DNA from 2 places in the Pseudomonas putida genome. Region 1 is predicted to be linked to the other one. Evidence: predicted binding sites of a transcription regulator. Region 1 holds the regulator's gene; the other holds the start of a gene.
What was found. Region 1 encodes sigma-54, which starts transcription at its own class of promoters, with help from an activator protein. Its sites were predicted from a motif close to ANTGGCATNNANNTTGCTNT; they were not measured.
Positions count from the first base shown of each region.

Region 2: a site for sigma-54 is predicted at 5,063-5,082, ahead of flgB (flagellar basal body rod protein FlgB). Genes of this name have one in related genera too.

Region 1 is NZ_CP026115.2:1,503,407-1,514,456, reverse strand. Features, by position in the region: gene C2H86_RS06995 (HPr family phosphocarrier protein) at 1-213, opposite strand, end outside; gene rapZ (RNase adapter RapZ) at 234-1,088, opposite strand; gene ptsN (PTS IIA-like nitrogen regulatory protein PtsN) at 1,091-1,555, opposite strand; gene hpf (ribosome hibernation-promoting factor, HPF/YfiA family) at 1,568-1,876, opposite strand; gene C2H86_RS06975 (RNA polymerase factor sigma-54) at 1,955-3,448, opposite strand; gene lptB (LPS export ABC transporter ATP-binding protein) at 3,625-4,350, opposite strand; gene lptA (lipopolysaccharide transport periplasmic protein LptA) at 4,351-4,878, opposite strand; gene lptC (LPS export ABC transporter periplasmic protein LptC) at 4,865-5,437, opposite strand; gene C2H86_RS06955 (KdsC family phosphatase) at 5,446-5,970, opposite strand; gene C2H86_RS06950 (KpsF/GutQ family sugar-phosphate isomerase) at 5,985-6,959, opposite strand; gene C2H86_RS06945 (ATP-binding cassette domain-containing protein) at 7,208-8,017, shown strand; gene mlaE (lipid asymmetry maintenance ABC transporter permease subunit MlaE) at 8,017-8,814, shown strand; gene mlaD (outer membrane lipid asymmetry maintenance protein MlaD) at 8,814-9,299, shown strand; gene C2H86_RS06930 (MlaC/ttg2D family ABC transporter substrate-binding protein) at 9,309-9,956, shown strand; gene C2H86_RS06925 (STAS domain-containing protein) at 9,953-10,255, shown strand; gene C2H86_RS06920 (BolA family protein) at 10,374-10,613, shown strand; gene murA (UDP-N-acetylglucosamine 1-carboxyvinyltransferase) at 10,637-11,050, shown strand, end outside.
Region 2 is NZ_CP026115.2:882,021-893,070, forward strand. Features, by position in the region: gene flgG (flagellar basal-body rod protein FlgG) at 20-805, opposite strand; gene flgF (flagellar basal-body rod protein FlgF) at 853-1,593, opposite strand; gene C2H86_RS04045 (hypothetical protein) at 1,786-1,971, opposite strand; gene flgE (flagellar hook protein FlgE) at 2,044-3,402, opposite strand; gene flgD (flagellar hook assembly protein FlgD) at 3,430-4,146, opposite strand; gene flgC (flagellar basal body rod protein FlgC) at 4,162-4,605, opposite strand; gene flgB (flagellar basal body rod protein FlgB) at 4,609-5,016, opposite strand; gene C2H86_RS04070 (DUF6861 domain-containing protein) at 5,330-6,673, shown strand; gene C2H86_RS04075 (GAD-like domain-containing protein) at 6,689-7,312, shown strand; gene cheR (protein-glutamate O-methyltransferase CheR) at 7,404-8,231, opposite strand; gene C2H86_RS04085 (chemotaxis protein CheV) at 8,283-9,212, opposite strand; gene flgA (flagellar basal body P-ring formation chaperone FlgA) at 9,291-10,043, shown strand; gene flgM (flagellar biosynthesis anti-sigma factor FlgM) at 10,195-10,509, shown strand; gene C2H86_RS04100 (flagella synthesis protein FlgN) at 10,560-11,027, shown strand.

The DNA.
Region 1 (11,050 bases):
ATCCTGCTCACCCTCGGTCAGCAGGTGCACCTGAGTACCTTTACCCGCCGCCAGCATCATCACCGCCATGATGCTTTTGCCGTCCACCATCTTGTCGGGCGCGCGGCCGACGCGGACCTGGCAGGGGTATTTGCCGGCCACGCCGACGAACTTGGCTGCCGCCCGGGCATGCAGGCCCAGCTTGTTGATGATGGTGATTTCGCGGGCGGGCATCGTGCGGTGGATCCTGTGGGCTAGAGGTCGCGGTGGCGAACCTGGACGTTTTTCAGGGATTGCTGCAACAACTGGCCGAGGCGTTCGGTGATGTAGACCGAGCGGTGGTGGCCACCTGTGCAGCCAATGGCGATGGTGACATAGGCGCGGTTGCTGGCAGCAAAGCGCGGCAGCCATTTGAGCAGGTAGCTGGAAATGTCATTGAACATTTCTTCGACGTCCGGCTGTGTGGCAAGGTAGTCGATGACTGGCTGCTCCAGGCCGGAGTGTTCGCGCAGCTCCGGCTTCCAGTACGGGTTGGGCAGGCAGCGTACGTCGAAAACCAGGTCGGCATCGACCGGCATCCCGCGCTTGAAGCCGAACGACTCGACCAGGAAGGCGGTGCCGGGCTCGGGCTGATTGAGCAATCGCAGCTTGATCGAATCGCGCAGCTGGTAGAGGTTGAGGCTGGTGGTATCGATCTTCAGGTCGGCAAGGTCGGCAATCGGCCCCAACAGTTCGCTTTCAACCCGGATCGCTTCGGCCAGCGAGCGGTCGGCATTGGTCAGCGGGTGGCGGCGGCGGGTTTCCGAGAAGCGCTTGAGCAGCGTGTCCTCGTCGGCATCAAGATAAAGCACATCACACTGGATGTGGCGTGCACGGGCTTCCTCTAGCAGTTCGGGGAAGCGTGACAGATGGCTCGGCAAGTTGCGAGCATCAATACTGACCGCTACCCGTGGCTGCAAAAGCTCGGTGTTCATCAGCGCGTTCTCTGCCAGCTGTGGCAGCAGCCCGGCCGGCAGATTGTCAATGACGTAGAAACCGTTGTCTTCCAGTACATCGAGGGCGGTGCTCTTGCCGGAGCCGGACCGGCCGCTGACGATGATCAGGCGCATATTCAGTGCTCGTTCTGTGCGTCCAGGACAACCTGGTACAGGGCCTCGCTGCTACCGGCGGCACGCAAGCGATCGCGGACCTCCTTGCGATCGAGCATGCTGGCGATCTGGCGCAGCAGTTCAAGATGGGCATCGGTGGCCGCCTCTGGCACCAGCAGGACGAACAGCAGATCCACCGGGGCGCCATCGATGGCGTCGTAGTCGATCGGCGCGTCCAGATGCAACAGTGCACTTACCGGGGCAGAGCAGCCTTCAAGTCGGCAGTGGGGAATGGCAATGCCATTGCCAAAGCCGGTCGAGCCCAGTTTTTCGCGAGCGATGAGCTTTTCGAAGACGTCTTGCATCGCAAGCTCGGGTACTTGCTCGGCAATCAGGTTGGCGACCTTTTCCAGGGCGCGCTTCTTGCTGCCGCCCGGCACGTTCACCAGGGAACGGCCGGGGGTCAGGATGGTTTCAAGTCGGATCATGGATGAGAGGGATCAGCGGGCGGCTGCACCTTGCAGCAAGCTTTGCTGTTTTTCCTTGTGTTTTTTCAGTTGGCGGTCGAGCTTGTCGGCCAAGGCGTCGATCGCTGCATACATGTCTTCGTGTTCCGCGTTGGCAACCACTTCACCGCCGGGAATCTGCAGGGTCGCCTCGACCTTCTGCTGCAGCTTCTCGACTTTCATGATGACCTGCACGTTGGTGATCTTGTCGAAGTGACTCTCCACGCGAGCGAGCTTTTCAAGCACATAATCGCGCAGTGGCTGGGTGACTTCTACATGCTGTCCACTGATATTGACTTGCATACAGCTTCTCCTTTGTTGCCCGTGCATAAAGAGGCAGGTCTTGCACCTGCCCCACAAACGCTGTGGCACATCCGGGGGCTACATCAGTCGCTTGCGCTCGCTCGACGGTGCGATGCCGAGGGACTCGCGGTACTTGGCGACGGTGCGACGGGCTACCTGGATGCCTTGTGCCTCCAGTAAACCAGCGATCTTGCTGTCACTCAATGGCTTTTTCTGATTTTCCGCGGCAACCAGTTTCTTGATGATCGCGCGGATCGCCGTAGACGAGCATTCTCCGCCTTCGGCAGTGCTGACGTGGCTGGAGAAAAAGTATTTCAGTTCGTAGATGCCACGCGGGGTGTGCATGTATTTCTGCGTAGTCACCCGCGAAATGGTCGACTCATGCATGCCCACCGCTTCGGCGATGTCATGCAGGACCAGCGGCTTCATCGCTTCGTCGCCGTGGTCGAGGAAGCCGCGCTGATGCTCGACGATCTGCGTGGCGACCTTCATCAGCGTTTCGTTGCGGCTTTGCAGGCTCTTGATGAACCAGCGTGCCTCTTGCAACTGGTTGCGCATGAAGGTGTTGTCGGCGCTGGTATCGGCGCGGCGAACGAAGCCGGCATACTGCGGGTTGACCCGCAGGCGCGGGATCGCCTCCTGGTTAAGCTCGACCAGCCAGCGGTCGCTGTCCTTGCGCACGATCACGTCGGGCACCACGTATTCCGGTTCGCTCGACTCGATCTGCGAACCTGGCCGCGGGTTGAGACTCTGGACCAGCTCGATCACCTGGCGCAGTTCGTCTTCCTTGAGCTTCATGCGGCGCATCAGCTGGCTGTAGTCGCGGCTGCCGAGCAGGTCGATGAAGTCGGTGACCAGGCGCTTGGCTTCGCTCATCCAGAGCGTGCTGGCAGGCAGTTGACGCAATTGCAGCAGCAGGCACTCGCCCAGGGAGCGGGCGCCGACACCGGCCGGCTCGAACTGCTGGATGCGGTGCAGCACCGCTTCTACCTCGTCGAGTTCGATGTCCAGCTCCGGGTCGAAGCCTTCGCAGATTTCTTCGAGGGAATCTTCCAGGTAGCCCTGGCCGTTGATGCTGTCGATCAGGGTGATGGCGATCAGGCGGTCGGTATCGGACATCGGGGCCAGGTTCAGCTGCCACAGCAGGTGGCTCTGCAGGCTTTCGCCGGCCGACGTGCGGGTGGTGAAGTCCCACTCGTCGTCATCGTTGCTCGGCAGGCTGCTGGCGCTGGTCTGGTAAATATCTTCCCAGGCGGTGTCGACTGGAAGCTCGTTGGGTATTCGCTCGCTCCACTCACCGTCTTCCAGGGTTTCGGCACTGGTGGTGCTTTCCTGGAAGCTGTTTTCCTGGACTTCGGCGACCGGCTTGTTTTCGGCGTTGTCCGCCATCGGGTCGCTGTTGTCGAAGTCGTCGCCGTCTTCCTGACGTTCGAGCATCGGATTGGACTCCAGCGCTTCCTGGATTTCCTGCTGGAGGTCCAGGGTGGAGAGCTGAAGTAGGCGGATGGCCTGTTGCAACTGCGGGGTCATCGTCAGTTGCTGGCCCATTTTTAGGACGAGCGATGGTTTCATGGCTGGGGCTTAATACCTTGTTCGCCGGCGCGCATGCGCCATCCACTACACGAGGGCGCCGGAGCGCCAAATTCAAGCAAGTTTTATGCCTCAAATTGTAGCGTTTGCCTAGAGCACTGTAACAACTTAAGCCCCGACAGGGCGTTAATGCCAGTGCTCCAGGCAGGTCCTGGGGATCAGAGTCGGAACTCGTGGCCCAGGTAGACCTCCTTGACCAGGTCGTTGGCCAGGATGGTCTCGGCGTCGCCTTCGGCGATCAGTCGACCGTCGTTGACGATGTAGGCGGTCTCGCAGATGTCCAGGGTTTCACGGACGTTGTGGTCGGTGATCAGTACACCGATACCCTTGGCCTTGAGGTGGTGGATGATCTGCTTGATGTCGCCCACGGAGATCGGGTCGACACCGGCAAACGGTTCGTCCAGCAGGATGAACTTCGGTGCGGTGGCCAGGGCGCGGGCAATTTCGACGCGGCGGCGTTCACCACCGGAAAGGCTCATGCCGAGGTTGTCGCGGATGTGGCTGATGTGGAATTCCTGCAGCAGGCTTTCCAGTTCCTTGCGCCGCCCTTCACGGTCGATGTCCTTGCGGGTTTCGAGAATGGCCATGATGTTGTCGGCCACCGACAGCTTGCGGAAGATCGAGGCTTCCTGCGGCAGGTAGCCGATACCGGCGCGGGCACGGCCGTGCATGGGCTGGTGACTGACATCGAGGTTGTCGATCAGTACGCGCCCCTGGTCGGCCTGGACCAGCCCCACGATCATGTAGAAGCAGGTGGTCTTGCCGGCGCCGTTGGGGCCGAGCAAGCCGACGATCTGCCCGCTGTCGATCGACAGGCTGACGTCACGCACGACTTGCCGCCCCTTGTAGCTCTTGGCCAGGTGCTGGGCTTTGAGGGTTGCCATTTACTCGGCCTTCTTCTTCGGCTGGATCACCATGTCGATGCGCTGACGTGGCTGTGTCACGTTGCCACCACGTCCGGCGGTCGCAACCTGGGTCTTGGTGTTGTAGACGATCTTCTCGCCTTCGGTGGTGTTGCCTTCGTTCTCGACCTTGGCGCGGTCGGTGAGGATCACCGTGTCTTTCTGCGCCTGGTACTGGATGGTCACCGCCCAGCCTTTCATCTTGTCGGGCTTGGCCGCAGTCTGCTGCTGCTCGAAGTACGCCAGGTTGCCCACCGAGGTCACCACGTCGATGTCGCCATTGGCGGCACGGGTCATGGTCACGGTGTTGCCTTTGATCATCATCGAGCCCTGGGTGATGATCACGTCGCCGGTGTAGGTGGCCACACCCTGCTTATCGTCCAGGTGCGCGTTGTCGGCCTGGATACGAATAGGCTGGTCACGGTCGTTCGGCAGGGCGAAGGCGCTCGCGCTTCCCAGTGCTGCTGCGCTCAGGCTGAGCAAAAGGGGGAGGGTTTTAACGAGCCTCATACTGTCCTCTTACGTTAGAGAGCAAGTCGATCTTGCTTTCTTTCAAATACGCTTTCATTCCCTTGCCTGTGGTTGTGCCACCGGCGCCGTCGATTCTAACGGCTTGCTCGGTCTGCGCATATTGCTTCTGCGGGAATACGGTCATGCGCGAGCTGGTAATGATGGTATCGCGCTGTTTTTCGTCGGTGCGGGCAATCCGCACCTGGTCGATCAGTTCGACTTCGCTACCGTCAGGGTTGACCTCGGCGCGCACGGCCTGCACGTGCCACGGGTACTGAGTGCCGCGGTACATGTGCAGGTCGGGTGTGGTCACCAGTGTGACTTCGCTGGCCTTGAGGTGTTCGACCTTGTCGGCTGTCATTTCGTATTGCAGCTTGCCGTCGGGCAGGAACTGCACGCTGTGCGCGTTAATCGCATAGTAGTCGATGGCGCTTTCGTCGACCTGGACCACTGGCTTGTCGAGGAAGCTTTCAGGGCTGACATTCCAGTAGCCGACTGCCGCCAGCACCGCGGCGATTACCGCGAGCAGTGCAATGTTGCGGGCTTTCTTGCTGAACATGGGCAACCTTAAAGGTAGTTGGCGTTGGCAGCGTCCAGGGTGCCCTGGGCCTGCATGATCAGTTCGCAGAACTCGCGTGCAGCACCTTCGCCGCCGCGTGCCTGGGTTACGCCGTGGGCGTGCTGGCGAACGAACGGCGCGGCGTTGGCTACGGCAATACCCAGGCCGACCCGGCGGATCACCGGCAGGTCGGGGAGGTCGTCGCCCAGGTAGGCGACCTGGTCATAGCTTAGGCCCAGATCGGCGAGCAGGCCGTCGAGCACTACCAATTTGTCTTCGCGACCCTGGTAAAGGTGAGGAATACCGAGGTTTTTCGCCCGGCGCTCTACCACTGGGGTCTTGCGTCCGCTGATGATTGCCGTGGTTACGCCCGAGGCCATGAGCATCTTGATGCCTTGGCCATCAAGGGTGTTGAAGGTCTTGAACTCGCTGCCATCTTCGAGGAAATAAAGGCGGCCATCGGTCAGCACGCCGTCGACGTCGAAAACGGCGAGCTTGATTGCCTGGCCGCGTTGCATGAGATCTTGGGTCATCGGTTCGTTCTCCTTTACATCACACCGGCGCGCAGCAGGTCATGCATGTTCAGGGCGCCGGTCGGGCGGTCGTCCTTGTCCACGACCACCAAGGCGCTGATCTTGTGGTCTTCCATGATCTTCAGGGCCTCGGCGGCAAGCATTTCGGCGCGAGCAGTCTTGCCGTGCACAGTCATCACCTGGTCAATCAGTGTGGTGTGCACGTCGATGTTGCGGTCCAGGCTGCGGCGCAGGTCGCCGTCGGTGAAGATCCCGGCCAGCTTGCCATCGTCGTCCACGATCACGGTCATGCCCAAACCTTTGCGGGACATTTCAAGAAGCGCGTCCTTGAGCAGTGTGCCGCGCTGTACCTGGGGCAGTTCGTCACCGGCGTGCATGACATTCTCGACCTTGAGCAGCAGACGGCGGCCCAGGGCACCGCCAGGGTGCGAGAAGGCGAAGTCTTCGGCGGTGAAACCACGGGCTTCGAGCAGGGCGATGGCCAGCGCGTCACCCAGCACCAGCGCCGCAGTGGTGGAGGAGGTCGGGGCCAGGTTCAGCGGGCAGGCTTCATGGGCGACGCTGGCGTCAAGATTGACCTCGGCGGCCTGGGCCAGGGGCGAGTCCGGGTTGCCGGTCAGGCTGATCAACTGGATCCCCAGGCGCTTGATCAGCGGCAGCAGGGTAACGATCTCGGCGGTGCTGCCGGAGTTGGACAGGGCCAGAATGACGTCATCGCGGGTGATCATGCCCATGTCGCCATGGCTGGCTTCAGCCGGATGCACGAAGAACGCTGGCGTGCCGGTGCTGGCCAGGGTGGCGGCGATCTTGTTGCCGATATGCCCCGATTTGCCCATGCCGACCACCACGACCCGACCCTTGCTTGCCAGGATCAGCTCGCAGGCCTTGACGAAATTGGTGTCGATGCGGGCCACCAAGCCTTCTACGGCCTCGAGTTCCAGGCGCAGGGTGCGCTGGGCGGAGTGGATCAGCTCGCTGGATTGGCTCATGTCGAAAAGCAATGCCTGATTAAAAGGCGGCGATTATAGCCGCAATACAAGAAACCCTCATCCTTTCGATTGCCCTGGCAAATGTCATCAAAGCCTGTCGTTGGCCTGAACGACCTGTTTCCATGCCCTTGGGGGCGCAGGGTCAGCGGTGCTATAGTTCGCCGCTATTCGGCCTGCCAAGGGTGTGTGTGCCTTCACGATGAGGGCCGGCGTCCATTAGTGCGAGGCTGCACTAGCAAGGAGTCTAGATGAGTGTGGATAGCGCCTACGCGGTCGAGTTGAAGGGAGTCACCTTCAAGCGCGGTTCGCGCAGCATTTTCAGCAATGTCGACATCCGTATCCCGCGCGGCAAGGTCACCGGGATCATGGGGCCGTCGGGTTGCGGCAAGACCACGCTGCTGCGCCTGATGGGCGCGCAGCTACGCCCGTCGGGCGGTGAAGTGTGGGTGGCCGGGCAGAACCTGCCGAGCCTTTCGCGCAGCGACCTGTTCGATGCGCGCAAGCAGATGGGCGTGCTGTTCCAGAGCGGTGCGCTGTTTACCGATCTCGACGTGTTCGAGAACGTCGCATTCCCTTTGCGCGTACATACCCAGCTTTCGGACGAAATGATCCGCGACATCGTGTTGATGAAACTGCAGGCGGTTGGCCTGCGCGGTGCCATCGACCTGATGCCGGACGAGCTGTCCGGCGGCATGAAGCGCCGGGTGGCACTGGCACGGGCGATTGCCCTGGACCCGCAGATCCTGATGTACGACGAACCGTTCGTCGGCCAGGACCCGATTGCCATGGGTGTACTCGTGCGCTTGATCCGCCTGCTCAACGATGCCTTGGGTATTACCAGTATCGTGGTCTCCCACGATCTGGCCGAAACCGCCAGTATCGCCGATTACATTTATGTGGTTGGTGATGGCCAGGTGCTGGGCCAGGGTACGCCCGACGAGCTGATGGGCTCGGACAATCCGCGCATTCGCCAATTCATGAAAGGCGACCCGGACGGCCCGGTGCCATTCCATTTCCCTGCGCCTGACTACCGCGCCGATCTGCTGGGAGCGCGGTGATGCGCAGAAAATCCTTACTCGAGCGTATCCGCCTGCTTGGGCGTTCGGCGATCGACGTGCTGGCCGTGCTCGGGCGCTCGTGCCTGTTCCTGTTCCATGCGCTGATCGGCCGTGGCGGCATTGGCGGTGGTTTCCAGCTGCTGACCAAGCAGCTGTACTCGGTGGGCGTGCTGTCGCTGGCGATCATTGTCGTTTCCGGCGTGTTCATCGGCATGGTGCTGGCCCTGCAGGGTTACAGCATCCTCACCAAGTACGGTTCCGAACAGGCCGTCGGGCAGATGGTTGCCCTGACCCTGCTGCGTGAGCTTGGCCCGGTGGTCACCGCGCTGCTGTTCGCCGGCCGTGCAGGTTCCGCGCTGACCGCCGAAATCGGCAACATGAAGTCCACCGAGCAGCTGTCCAGCCTGGAAATGATCGGTGTCGACCCGCTCAAGTACATCGTTGCGCCACGCTTGTGGGCCGGTTTCATCTCGCTGCCGCTGCTTGCGCTGATTTTCAGCGTGGTCGGCATCTGGGGTGGATCATGGGTCGCAGTCGACTGGCTGGGCGTTTACGAAGGCTCGTTCTGGGGCAACATGCAGAACAGTGTTTCCTTTACCGACGACGTGCTCAACGGGTTGATCAAGAGCCTGGTGTTCGCCTTCGTCACGACCTGGATTGCCGTATTCCAGGGGTACGACTGCGAACCCACCTCAGAAGGGATCAGCCGTGCCACTACCAAGACCGTGGTCTATGCCTCGTTGGCAGTACTGGGTCTGGACTTTATTTTGACCGCCTTGATGTTTGGAGATTTCTGATGCAAAACCGCACCCTGGAAATCGGTGTCGGCCTGTTCCTCCTGGCCGGGATCCTGGCACTGCTGCTGCTGGCCCTGCGCGTCAGCGGGCTGTCGGCCAGCCCGAGCAGCGATACCTATAAAGTTTATGCGTACTTCGACAATATCGCCGGTTTGACGGTCAGAGCTAAAGTGACCATGGCCGGTGTGACGATCGGCAAGGTCACCGCCATCGATCTGGACCGTGATTCCTACACCGGTCGGGTGACCCTGCAGCTGGACAAGGCGGTCAACAACCTGCCGACCGACTCTACTGCTTCGATCCTGACCGCCGGCTTGCTTGGCGAGAAGTACATCGGTATCAGCGTGGGCGGTGAAGAAGACGTGCTCAAGGACGGTTCGACCATCCATGACACTCAGTCGGCGCTGGTACTGGAAGATCTGATTGGCAAGTTCCTGCTCAACTCCGTTGGCAAGGAACCCAAAGAAGCGCAACCGGCTAATTAAGGAGTTTCCATGATTTCGATCCTGCGACGTGGCCTGCTGGTGCTGCTGGCGGCCGTCCCCCTGTTTGCCCTGGCCGCGCAGTCGCCGCACGACGTGGTGCAGAGCACGACCACCGAGCTGCTGGGTGAGCTCAAGGCCAACAAGGAGCAGTACAAGTCCAACCCGCAAGCGTTCTACGACACCCTTGACCGGATCCTCGCGCCGGTGGTCGATGCCGACGGTATCTCCAGAAGCATCATGACCGTCAAGTATTCGCGCAAGGCCACGCCCGAGCAGATGCAGCGCTTTCAGGAAAACTTCAAGCGCAGCCTGTTCCAGTTCTACGGTAACGCGCTGCTGGAGTACAACAACCAGGGCATCGTCGTAGACCCGGCCAAGGCCGATGACGGCAAGCGCGCCTCTGTAGGCATGAAGGTCACCGGCAACAATGGTGCCGTGTACCCGGTGCAGTACACCCTGGAAAACCTGGGTGGCGAGTGGAAGGTGCGTAACGTCATCGTCAACGGCATCAACATCGGCAAGCTGTTCCGTGACCAGTTCGCCGACGCCATGCAGCGCAACGGCAACAACCTGGACAAGACCATCGACGGCTGGGCCGGCGAAGTGGCCAAAGCCAAGGAAAAGGCCGACGAATCGCCAGAGAAGACCGTCAAATGAGTGAGGCCGCTGTAACCATGGCCGAGCCGGGCGTGCTGCGCCTGGCCGGCGAACTGGATTACCGCAGCGGGCCGGCCCTGCGCAAGCAGGGCAAGGCGCTGATCGGCGCTTGCCGTGAGGCGCGTCTGGTGCTGGATTGTTCGGCCGTGGCGCGCTCCACCAGTGTCGGCCTGTCACTGCTGCTGGCGTTCATCCGTGACGCCGAGGCAGCCGGCAAGGCCGTCGAGGTGCGTGCCATGCCCGACGACATGCGGGAAATCGCCGGGGTTTATGACCTGGATGAGGTGCTGGCAAGCTGATGGCTTGGCAGTGATGAGAGGCCCCTCGGTCGCGCGCCCCTTCGTTGGGCTTCGCAGGCGAGGGGCTTTTTTGTATGATGGCCGACCCGTGCGCATCGGGCGCCGATTGAGGTTGAGCATGCAGGCCGTAGAAGTTAAGAGCTTCCTTGAAGAGAAATTGCCGGGATCCCGGGTCGAAGTTGAAGGCGAAGGCTGCAACTTCCAGTTGAACGTGATCAGCGACGAGTTGGCTGGCCTGAGCCCGGTCAAACGTCAGCAGGCGATCTATGCTCACCTGAATCCGTGGATCGCCAATGGCAGCATCCATGCGGTAACCATGAAATTTTTCAGCAGCGCAGCCTGGGCTGAGCGCACCTGAGCCAACTTGGCGGCGAGACACCAATGGACAAACTGATTATTACTGGCGGCGCTCGTCTCGACGGCGAGATCCGCATTTCCGGCGCGAAGAACGCGGCTCTGCCGATCCTGGCGGCGACCCTGCTGGCCGATGGCCCGGTCACCGTGGGCAACCTGCCGCACTTGCACGACATCACCACCATGATCGAGCTGTTCGGGCGCATGGGCATCGAGCCTGTGATCGACGAAAAGCTGGCGGTGGAAATCGATCCGCGCACCATCAAGACCCTGGTAGCCCCTTACGAGCTGGTCAAGACCATGCGCGCCTCGATCCTGGTGCTCGGCCCCATGGTCGCGCGCTTCGGCAAGGCTGAAGTGGCCCTGCCAGGCGGCTGCGCCATCGGTTCGCGCCCGGTCGACCTGCACATCCGCGGCCTCGAGGCCATGGGTGCGAAGATC
Region 2 (11,050 bases), 620 kb from region 1:
TAGAACCTGTACTAGGGCTTTAGAGCTGTTGAGTCACGAACGACAGCATCTGGTCGGCGGTGGAGATGACCTTGGAGTTCATCTCGTAGGCACGCTGGGTGGTGATCATGTTCACCAGCTCTTCCACGGTGCTGACGTTGGAGTTTTCCAAGGTCTGCTGCAGGGTGGTGCCGAAGCCGTTCAGGCCCGGGGTACCGACCTGTGGCGCACCGCTGGCGGCGGTTTCCAGGAACAGGTTGTCACCGATCGCCTGCAGGCCGGCCGGGTTGATGAAGTCGGCGGTCTGCAGGTTGCCGATCACCTGTGCAGCCGGGTTGCCGGCGGTGGTGATCGACACGGTGCCGTCCTGGCCGACGGTGAAGGTCTGGGCGTCGTTCGGCACCACGATCGCTGGCTCCAGGGCAAAGCCTTGGGCAGTGACGATCTGGCCATCGGAGTTCAGGTGGAAGGTACCGTCACGGGTGTACGAGACGGTGCCGTCTGGCTGCAGCACCTGGAAGAAGCCACGGCCGTTGACCGCCATGTCCAGTGGGTTTTCGGTGGTCTGCAGGCTGCCGGTCTGGAAGTTCTTCTGGGTGCCGACAATGCGCACACCGGTACCGACCTGCAGGCCCGATGGCAGCTCGCTGTCCTGGGTCGACTGCGCGCCTGGCTGACGCTTGATCTGGTACAGCAGGTCGGCGAACTCGGCACGATCCCGCTTGAAGCCGGTGGTCGAGACGTTGGCCAGGTTGTTGGAAATGACGGTCAGGTTGGTGTCCTGGGCGGACAGGCCGGTTTTAGCGACCCAAAGAGCCGGAAGCATCAGTATTCTCCTCGTGCGCCTGTTTTACGGCACCCGTTCAAAGTTGGTTAGCCGATTTGCAAAACACGCGCCATGGCTTCATCGCCTTCCTTGGCCGCGTTCATCATTTTCACGTGCAGCTCGAACTGGCGGGATAGCGCCAGCACCGAGGTCATTTCTTCCACGGCGTTGACGTTGCTGCCTTCAAGGAAGCCCGACACCACCCGCACATTGACGTCGGCGGCAGCCGGTTGGCCGTTCTGGGTGTGGATCAGCCCGTCCAGGCCCTTGGTCATGCTCTTGATGTCCGGGTTGACCAGCTTGATGCGGTCGACCTCGGCCATCACCCGCGGGTCTTCGCCCATCGAGCGGATGCTGATGGTGCCGTCGGCACCGACTTCGACTTTCTGCTCTGGCGGAATGGCAATCGGGCCACCGTTGCCGATCACCGGCATGCCATTGCCGGCGCGCAGCACGCCGAGGGCGTCGATGTTAAGGCTACCGGTGCGTACGTAGGCTTCGCTGCCATCCGGCGCCTGCACGGCGATGAAACCCTGCCCGCTCACAGCCACATCCAGGTCACGCCCGGTCTCGACCATCGGCCCTTCGCTGAAGTCGGTGGCCGGGCGTTCGGTCATGGCAAACGCCCGTGACGGAAAGCTGTCACCAAACACCGGCATCGAGCGCGCCTGTTCCAGGTCGCGCTGGAAGCCGTTGGTGGAAACGTTCGCCAGGTTGTTGGCGTGGGCCTTTTGCGCCAGCGCGTTCTGGCTGGCGCCGGTCATGGCCACGTAAAGCATCTTGTCCACAGTCATCCTCCGCTGCACTGACGATCGTTTGCCGCTCGCCGTTGCTGTGCAGGCTCTAAAGCAAGTTCCGAACCAACTTTTCGAATTCGTGAAAAAGCCCGTGAATACGGGCTTTTTCGGGGTTTTGTCATTGGGCTGCCGCCGGTTATCCGGCGCCAGGTTGCCGGTGGCGGCAAACCTGTACCGACCTCATCAAGGTTCGCGGCAACCGCCATTGCTGAAGGGGCCGGCGAATTTCTTCCAGCCCTCCCCCGGCGGCCATTGCGAGCACACCAAGCGGCCATCCACCTGGCTTTCCCAGCGCCACCAGGGCGCGGTGCCGGCCTGGGCCTGGTACAGGCAGAAAGCGGCGATCAACGTCACAACCAGCCTTTTCATGATCCCTCCTGCAAATACGACTGACCCCTTTACAGGAAAGGGGTCAGTCCACGCATGCTCAGCCAGCGACCATCAGGTCATCTGGATGATGGTCTGCATGATGGTGCTTTCGGTGGAGATGGTCTTGGCGTTCGCCTGGTAGTTACTCTGCGCCTTGATCAGCTCGACCAGCTCTTGCGTCAGGTTGACGTTCGAGCCTTCCAGTGCGTTGGACTCGACACTGCCCAGGGTACCGGTCTTCGGCGTATCGATACCCGGAATGCCCGAGGAGTAGGTCTCGGTCCAGCGGGTGCCACCGATCTGCTGCAGGCCTTGATCGTTGGCGAAGCTGGCCAGGGCTACCTGGCCAATGGCACGCGACTGCTGGTTGCTGAAGCTGGCGAACATCACGCCGGTGGAGTCGATGCTCAGGCTCGACAGGATGCCGGTGGCATAACCGTCCTGGGACTGCGACATGCGCGCGGTTTCGGTGTTGTACGAGGTGGTGCTGTTCATCGACAGCTTCATGCCGTCGGTATTCTCCGCCGAACCGTTGGAGGCCCAGTTGCCCGCAGCGTCCTTGGCGGCCGGGACCCAGCCCTTGAGGGTGAAGGTATTGTTGGTCACCGCCCATTCGGCGTTGGCCGGCGCACCTGGCGGAATGCTGGCCGGGTCGGTGGCCATGGACGCCACGCTACCGTCGGTATTGAAGGTCATGGTCGCTTCCAGCGGCGCCGTGGAAGTCGGGTCCATCGGGTTGCGACCATCTATCAGGGTGTACATCGTCCACTGGTTGGTGTCGGTCTTGCGGTAGAACTGCTCCATGGTGTGCTCGTTACCCTGACTGTCGTAGACCTTGGTCGGGAACGACTTGGTGTACGAAGTATCGTCAGTCGGGTCGAACACGATGTCACCGGCAACCGGCGGCGTCGACGGCAGCGGGATCGACGTGGCCGAGGAGTTCAGGTTGATGCCCTGGTCGATCAGGCTGGTGGCCTTTGGCTGCAGGGCCGAGGTGTCGATCTTCAGGTCGGTCAGCACACCTTTCTTGATGTTGCCGCTGCTGTCGGCAGCATAGCCCTGCAGGCGCAGGCCGTCGGAGGTGACGACATAGTTGTCCTTGCTGGTCTGGAAGGCACCGGCACGGGTGTAGACCATCGAGCCGTTGTCGGACAGCACGAAGTAACCTTGACCCTGGATACCCATGTCCAGCACGTTGCCGGTGTTGTTCACGTCACCCTGGGTGAACTGCTGGGAGACTGCGGCCAGGCGCACACCGTTGCCGACCTGGTTCTTGCCCACGCCCAGGCGGTTGGCGCCAGCGTAGACGTCGGCGAACTCGGCACGCGACGACTTGAAACCGGTGGTGTTGACGTTGGCAATGTTGTTGCCGGTAACGTCCAGCTGCTTGTTGGCTGCGTACAGACCGCTAAGGCCGATATTGAAAGACATGCTGTTGCTCCTTGTGCCGTTCTGGCCTTAGATACCGATGGTTTGTACGTCGGACAGGGAAACCTTGCCGACCCCGGCGAGGTTGAGCACCATCTCGCCCGTGGAGTTGAAGCTGACACTGGTGACCTTGGCCGGCAGCAGGGTGTTCATCTGCACCGCCTTGCCATCCACGGTGGTGCTGGCAGTGAAGGTATAGGTGCCCGGGTCGACCTTAGCGCCGCTCGAGTTGGTGCCATCCCAGATGAAGTCGGCGTAGCCGGCTTTCTGCTCGCCCACCTCGATGGTCTTGACGGTGTTGCCGTCCTTGTCCTTGACGGTAATCTTCGCCCCGTCGATGGCCTGCGGCACGACGAACTGACCATTGAAGCTGTCGGCGGTATCGACCACGGCCTTGTCGTTCTGCACGATCACCGAGCGGCCGACCAGCGACGACGCCTGCAGTGCCTGGGACGAGGCCATTGCACTGGTGATGTTGGTGACCGACTCGTTCAGCGAGGTGATGCCCTCAAGGCTGCTGAACTGCGCCAACTGGGCCACGAACTCGCCGTTGTCCTGCGGGTCGAGCGGGTTCTGGTGCTGCATCTGGGTAACCAGCAGCTGCAGGAAGGCATCTTTGCCCAGCGAGCTGTTGCCGGTCTGGGACGCGGTATCGGTGGTGGTCTTTTTGGTGGTGCCAGTGCTGACACCGGACGCCGCGAGGACGTCGTTGAGATTGACACCGGTGGTGGAGGTATCGATGGCCATGGTCCGGCTTCCTTATCACTGACCCAGGGTCAGCACTTTCTGCATCATGTTCTTGGCGGTGTTCATCAGCTCGGCGTTGGTCTGGAACGCCCGGCTGGCGGAGATCATGTCAGCCATCTCCTCGACCACGTTGACGTTCGGGTAGTAGACGTAGCCGTCCTTGTTCGCCGCCGGGTGATTCGGCTCGTAGCGCGCCTCCAGATTGCTCTGGTCTTCGACGATGCCCTTGACCTGCACGCCCTGCCCCGCCTCGCCCTGGTCCTCGAACAGCGACTGGCTGACGCCGCTCTGCGCGTTCTGGAAGGTGGTGGCGAACACTGGGTGGCGCGCACGATAGGTCTGGTCGATGCTCGACGACACGGTCTCGGCGTTGGCGATGTTCGAGGCAACAGTGTTGAGGCGGGTGTTCTGCGCGCTCATGCCGCTGCCGGCAATGTTGAAAACACTGGAAAGGGACATGAATTACTCTCCGCGCAGGGCCGAAACCAGCCCTTTGAATTTACTGTTGAGCAAGGTGAAGCTGGCCTGGAAGCCGATGGCGTTTTCCGTGTAGTTCGATTGCTCGATCTGGGCGTCCACGGTGTTCTGGTCGATCGACGGCTGGGTCGGCACGCGGTATTGCAGCGAGTCGTCTGCCATCGCCAGGCCTTCGGCCTCGATGTGGCGGCTGTTGGTGCGGTCCATGGCGAAGCGGCCGCTTTGCTGCTTCTGGCTCTCGGCGGCGAGCACCGAAGAGAAGTCCATGTCACGCGCCTTGTAGTTGGGCGTGTCGGCGTTGGCGATGTTGTTGGCCAGCACTTCGGCGCGCTGGGCGCGGAAGCCCAGTGCCTTTTCGTGAATGCCAAGCGCCTTGTCGAAACTGATGCTCATGTCGGGAAAACCTTCGAAGGTTGGCCGGAATTTCGTTGAGCAAGGTATAGCAAGGGCTGTGCCAGAAACCTGAAAGCCCGGAATTACGGGGCTGTGGCGCGGATGGTTGATGGCGCGATGCCAGAAAAGCGGCAAAGTGCTTCCGCCTGGCGAAGCGAAAGCGGCAATTGCCGGGCGGCAAAAGCGGCAACACAAAAAATTGACGGCGCCTGCCGCAATGAACTTTGGGAAGCACCCTACGTTCTTCTCAGAAATTTCCTACTCGCGTTTGTGATGAGATTTTCCCTGCACATAGATGTCAGGGAGACACCTCATGTTTCTTCATCATTTCGCACCGTCATGGCACGAAATCGAGTCACGCATCACTGACCGAATGGGCTATCAAGGAGGCGCCCATTTTCGCACTTACTACAACGAAGCTGTACCCTCACTGGCACTCACCTTGCGCCGGGTGCGGGCGGTCGAGTCCGCCTTCAATCAGGCCGAATGGCAAGCCGCGCATATATTGCGCCAACGTTTTGCCGACCTGGAAATCGCCAGCATCATCGACGAGCTGCTGATCGTCGTCAGGCAGATGGCAATGATTGTCGTTGGCAGCACCCTCACCGGCGGCGCCATAGGTGCAGGAATTGGCGCCTTTGGTGCAGGAGCCGGGGCGATTCCATTTGCCGGTGCCGGCGCGGCCATGGGCCTCAAGGTCAGCGGCTGGATCCTTGGCGTTCTGGGCCTGTCGTCCATTGCCGAGTTTTTCATCGATGGCTTGCCGCGTATCGGCGAGTACTACATTGATGGCATCCGCAGCGCCTGGGAGGGGACGCGTGGCGAGGAGGGTTTGACTGCATTCAGCCAGGACGACCCGAGTGCGATCTCGCGGGCCGCTCACTCCATAGCCCTTGGCCATGTAGAAGTCGTGGTGCTGTTGTTGGGGGCAATTGTCTCGTACCTGACGCGCGGGCGCGGTGATGCGCGCGTGCTGGCCCAGGAAATGGCGGCCAGCAGTAAGGGCGCACGACTTGGGCAGTGGATGCTCAAACATGAGGAGGGGTTGAAGAAGCGGCCGGATTTGCAGGTGGCGGAGCGGCGCAAAGGCGCTGTGGGCGGGCGGGAACCAGAGACACCGAACACCCAAAAAAATGACAACGGGCCGCCGAAAAGCCGACCGGGGTTCATGGCACTGCATCACGTTGAATGCTTTAAAACAGGCAAGTTGCCGGAGTATAAAATAGGGGAATTCAAGCGCCAGCTGAATGGCCAGGAAGACGGGCTCAACTGGATGACGGTTGAGGAGTTTTTGGAGAACGTTTCGAGCCCGAGCAAGAGAAACTCTGGAGTAGCGAAAAGAGCAAGAGAACGCTATCAAGGCTCCGTCCAACAAAGCATTGAGAATGAGCTACAAAAAACCATGGATGCATTTGAGGCGCAGCAGGTCGCAATCGAAAAAACCTTGAATCGAATGTCGGTTTTAGCAGCACTACACAACCCGGATTTAATCGTGGGAGGCAAGGACGCGATCTCTGACTTCGGAGACCGTAAAGTTAATTCGACAATCGGGCCTCAGTGGAAATCAAAAATACCCAAGTTGAAAAAAGCTGCCGAAACAGTCCCACCAGAGCTCCGAGGAACCACTCGAATGAACGTCAAACTTCACAAATGCTGAAACGAGAAAATTAACATGGATAAGATTTTTGCAGCATTTATCGAAAAATTCGGCCCACCTATTGATCGTATAGAGGTACCACCCTCCACGATAGAACGGTACAAAGACAAACTCCCTGCAAAACTTTTGGAGTATTGGTCCGAACACGGCTGGGGGGGTTACGGCGACGGAATTTTCTGGCTGGTTAACCCACAAGAATATGAGGCAGTGGTCTCATCTTGGATCGATGGCACCCAGCTAGCGGAACACGACAAATATCACCTGATTGCACGCAGCGCGTTTGGTGATTTGTATCTATGGGGGGAAAATAGCGGCTTTTCACTGGAAATCACAAGCGTTAGCTCCAACTACATTTTCTATAAAACCGACTTTTCAAAAGAACAGTTAAATAATCACCTTCAAGGCTTTATCCTCTCAAGAAAAGTTGAATCGAACGACTTCAACGACTTGTTTAAACCCGCCCTAAGCACTCTCGGCCCGCTCAAACATGATGAAATGTATGGCTTTTTCCCTGCGCTTGCGCTTGGCGGATCCGACTCTCTCAAATTCTTGAAAAAAATCAGTGCAGTTGAGCATTTGATTTTCCTTGCTCAACTCACTGATCTAGAGCCCTATTTTTTCTCGGAAGTACCGACTTGAGCATGTTGTTCAGCACATCAAGAGCCGCCCGCGCGGCGGCTCGGTTTGACGGGAACTACAGAACCACCGGCATGCACCAGGCGCTCCGTTCTTACTTGGCCTGGTAGATGATCCCCGGGCTGCACTGGACCATCTGGTAGTGGTCCGGTAACCCGTTCAGCGCCTCCGAGGCACCGAGGAACAGGTAGCCCCCAGGCTTCAGGGTGCTGTGGATACGCAACAGGATGTCCTTCTTCACCTGCGCCGAGAAGTAGATCAGCACATTGCGGCAGAACACGATGTCGAACTTGCCCAGGCTCGCATAGCTGTCGAGCAGGTTGAACGAGCGGAACTCGACACGGCTGCGAATGGCCGGCTTGACCGCCCAGCGCCCCGGCGCCTTGGTGTCGAAGTAACGCTGCAGGCGCTCCTGGGACAGGCCACGGGCAATCGCCAGGCTGTCGTACTCACCGGTCTTGCAGTTGTTCAGCATCGAGCCGGACAGGTCGGTGGCAACGATCTGCGCACCCATCTTCAACTGGCCCAGGTTGCTGCGTTCGAACTCGTCGATGGCCATCGAGATCGAGTACGGCTCCTGGCCCGACGAACAGGCCGCCGACCACATGCGCAGGCGCTGCCCGGGGTTGTTCCTGATGAACTCGGGAATGACCTTGTTCTTCAGCACTTCGAACGGGTAGGTATCGCGAAACCACAGGGTCTCGTTGGTGGTCATCGCATCTACCACCTGTTCGCGCAAACCGCCCCGCGGCTGGGTCTGGATGCGCTGCACCAGCTCGCCCAGGCTCTTGATGCCCTGCTGTTCCATCAGCTTGTTGAGACGGCTGGAAACCAGGTACTGCTTATTCTCCCCCAGCAGGATGCCACAGGCTTTTTCCAGGAAGACCCTGAACTGTTCGAACTCCAAATTACCCGTAGACACTACTGCCGCCTCTTTTCAATCACTGGTGCCGGGAGCATGCCCCCGGCTGCTTCAATGCGCTGCCTTGATCCGGTCGACCACGCGCTGGGCCAGGTCGTCCGGTTTGAACTTGGCCAGGAAATCATCAGCCCCGACCTTCTTGACCATCGCCTGGTTGAACACTCCGGACAACGAAGTATGCAGGCAGATGTGCAATTTTTGCATACGCGGGTCGCTGCGGATCTCTGCGGTAAGCGTATAGCCGTCCATTTCCGGCATTTCAATGTCGGAGATCATCATCAGAAACTCTTCTTCCGGCTTCTTGCCCTCGTCGACCAACTTGCGCAGGTAGTCCAGGGCCTGCCGGCCATCGTTGAGCGCCACCACGTCCACACCTACTGTCTGCAGGCAGCGGCTGACCTGCTTGCGCGCCACCGACGAATCGTCGACGGTCAGCACCCGCAGCAGCGTGGCCTTGTCCTGCACCTCGGCATCGACCACGCCGGCAGACACCGACTCGGACGACGGCGCCACTTCGGCCAGCACCTTCTCCACGTCGATGATCTCGACCATGCGGTTGTCGACACGAGTGACGGCGGTCAGGTAGTGGTCGCGCCCCGTGCCCTTGGGTGGCGGATGGATCTCTTCCCAGTTCATGTTGACAATGCGCTCGACCGAGTGCACCAGAAAGCCCTGGGTCTTGGTGTTGTACTCGGTGATGATCACGAAGCTGTTGCGCGTTTCTTCCTGCAACCCCGGCAGGCCCGTCGCCATCGACAGGTCGAGGATCGGGATGGTCGCCCCGCGAATGTTGGCCACGCCTCGCACCACCGGGTGCGACTTGGGCAGCACGGTCAGCTCCGGGCACTGCAGCACTTCGCGAACCTTGAACACATTGATGCCGTAAAGCTGCGCCCCGTTGAGACGGAACAGCAGCAATTCCAGGCGATTCTGCCCAACCAGCTGCGTGCGCTGGTTGACTGAATCCATTACCCCCGCCATGCCTGACTCCTTATGCGATCTGCCATTTTGGTGCTACGTGGTCACCAATTCGGCACGGGCTTTGCTTTTTTGAGCGCCATGTACACGAAAACGACAAATTTCCGACGACTGACGCACCTGCTGAGCGGCACGCTCGCCGTGCTGTGCCTGCTGGCACCCGGCGTTCGCACGCTGGCGGACGCGGTTACCTTGCCTGAACAGCTTATCGGTGTCACCCAAGGGTTTCTTGAATTCAGTGTCGAGGACTACCTGGCCACCACCCAGACTCCCGGGCGCTACGAAATCCAGGTCAACCCGCTCGACCCGCGCCTGCGCATGCCGCTGTGCAGCCAGCAGCTGGACGCCTCGCTGGAAAGCCCGGCGCAGCCGCTGGGACGGGTCACCGTACGGGTACGCTGTGACGGTAGCGCGCCGTGGACCCTCTTCGTGCCGGCGACGGTGAAGCTGTTCCGCGACGTGGTGGTGGTGACCCGCCCGCTCAAGCGCGACAACGTCGTTGGCGAAAATGACGTAGCCCTGCGCGAGCGCGACGTCGGTACGCTGACTCAGGGCTTCCTCACCGACCTCGATCAGGCGGTGGGCATGAAGATGGTGCGATCGACGGTGCTCGACCAGGTGCTCACGGCACAGCACCTGGAGCAAGCCGAGGTGGTGCGCAAGGGCGACCATGTGGTGATCACCGCACGCAGCGGCCCCTTGAGCGTGCGCATGCCGGGCGAAGCCTTGGCCAAGGGCGGCCAGGGCGAGCAGATCCGCGTGCGCAACCTCAATTCGCAGCGGGTGGTCAAGGCCCGGGTCACCGGCCCCGGCCAGGTTGAGGTCGCCATGTAGATTGCGCTGGCGGTGTGCAACCGCTTTTCCTAAACTGTGCCAGAAACGGGTTCGCGAGCTTGCTGACAGGCGGCTAAGCATTTGTGCCTAAAGTTTCTTTCGGGTTGGCCGAAAACAAGGCAAGCGTCCAAATACCCAGAGGTTTCTGATCATGGTCATCGACTTCAGTCGTTTGAATAATTCTCCGTCCATCACAGGCGGCGTTCGTGGCAACGCCACGTCCGGCAACGCCGAGAAAACCGGCGAAACCCAAGACGCGCCTAAAAGCGCCAGCGCCAGCGGAGAAGCGGTACACCTCAGCCAAGAGGCCCAGCAGTTGCAAAAGGTCAGCGACAAGCTGCGCGACCAGCCCGTCGTCAACAGTGCCCGCGTGGCGCAGTTGAAACAGGCGATCGCAGACGGCAGCTACCAGGTCGATGCCGGCCGTGTCGCCAGCAAACTGCTCGATTTCGAAGCCCAGCGCTGACCGTTCGTCGCGCTGACTTCACGGACGCTATGTAAAGCCAAGAGTTAGCCATGCACGACATCACTTTGCTGCAACTGATCGAAGACGACATCGCCCCGACCCAGGAACTGCTCGACCTGCTCCAGCAGGAGTCGGTAGCCCTGCACGGCCGCGACATGGCGCCGCTGGAGGGCATCCTGGCCCGCAAGCAGTCGCTGATCGTCCTGCTCGAGCAGCAAGGCATGCGCCGCAACAACCTGCTTACCGGCCTCGGCCTCAGCGCCAACCGCGCCGGGGTGCAGGCATTGGCGGCTCAGTCGGACAACGGCGAGCTGATCCTGCAGCAGCTCGATGTGCTGACCCAGCTGATGGATGCCTGCCAGAAGGTCAACGAGACCAATGGCCGGATCATCCAGGTGCAGCAACACGTCACGGCCAACCAGATCAGAATCCTTCAGGGTGGCGAAGCACCGTCGCTCTACGACAGCCGTGGCGCCACATCACCACTTGCCAAGCCCCGGGCGCTCAGCCAAGTGTGATTACTTCTATCAAGGCACGGAAC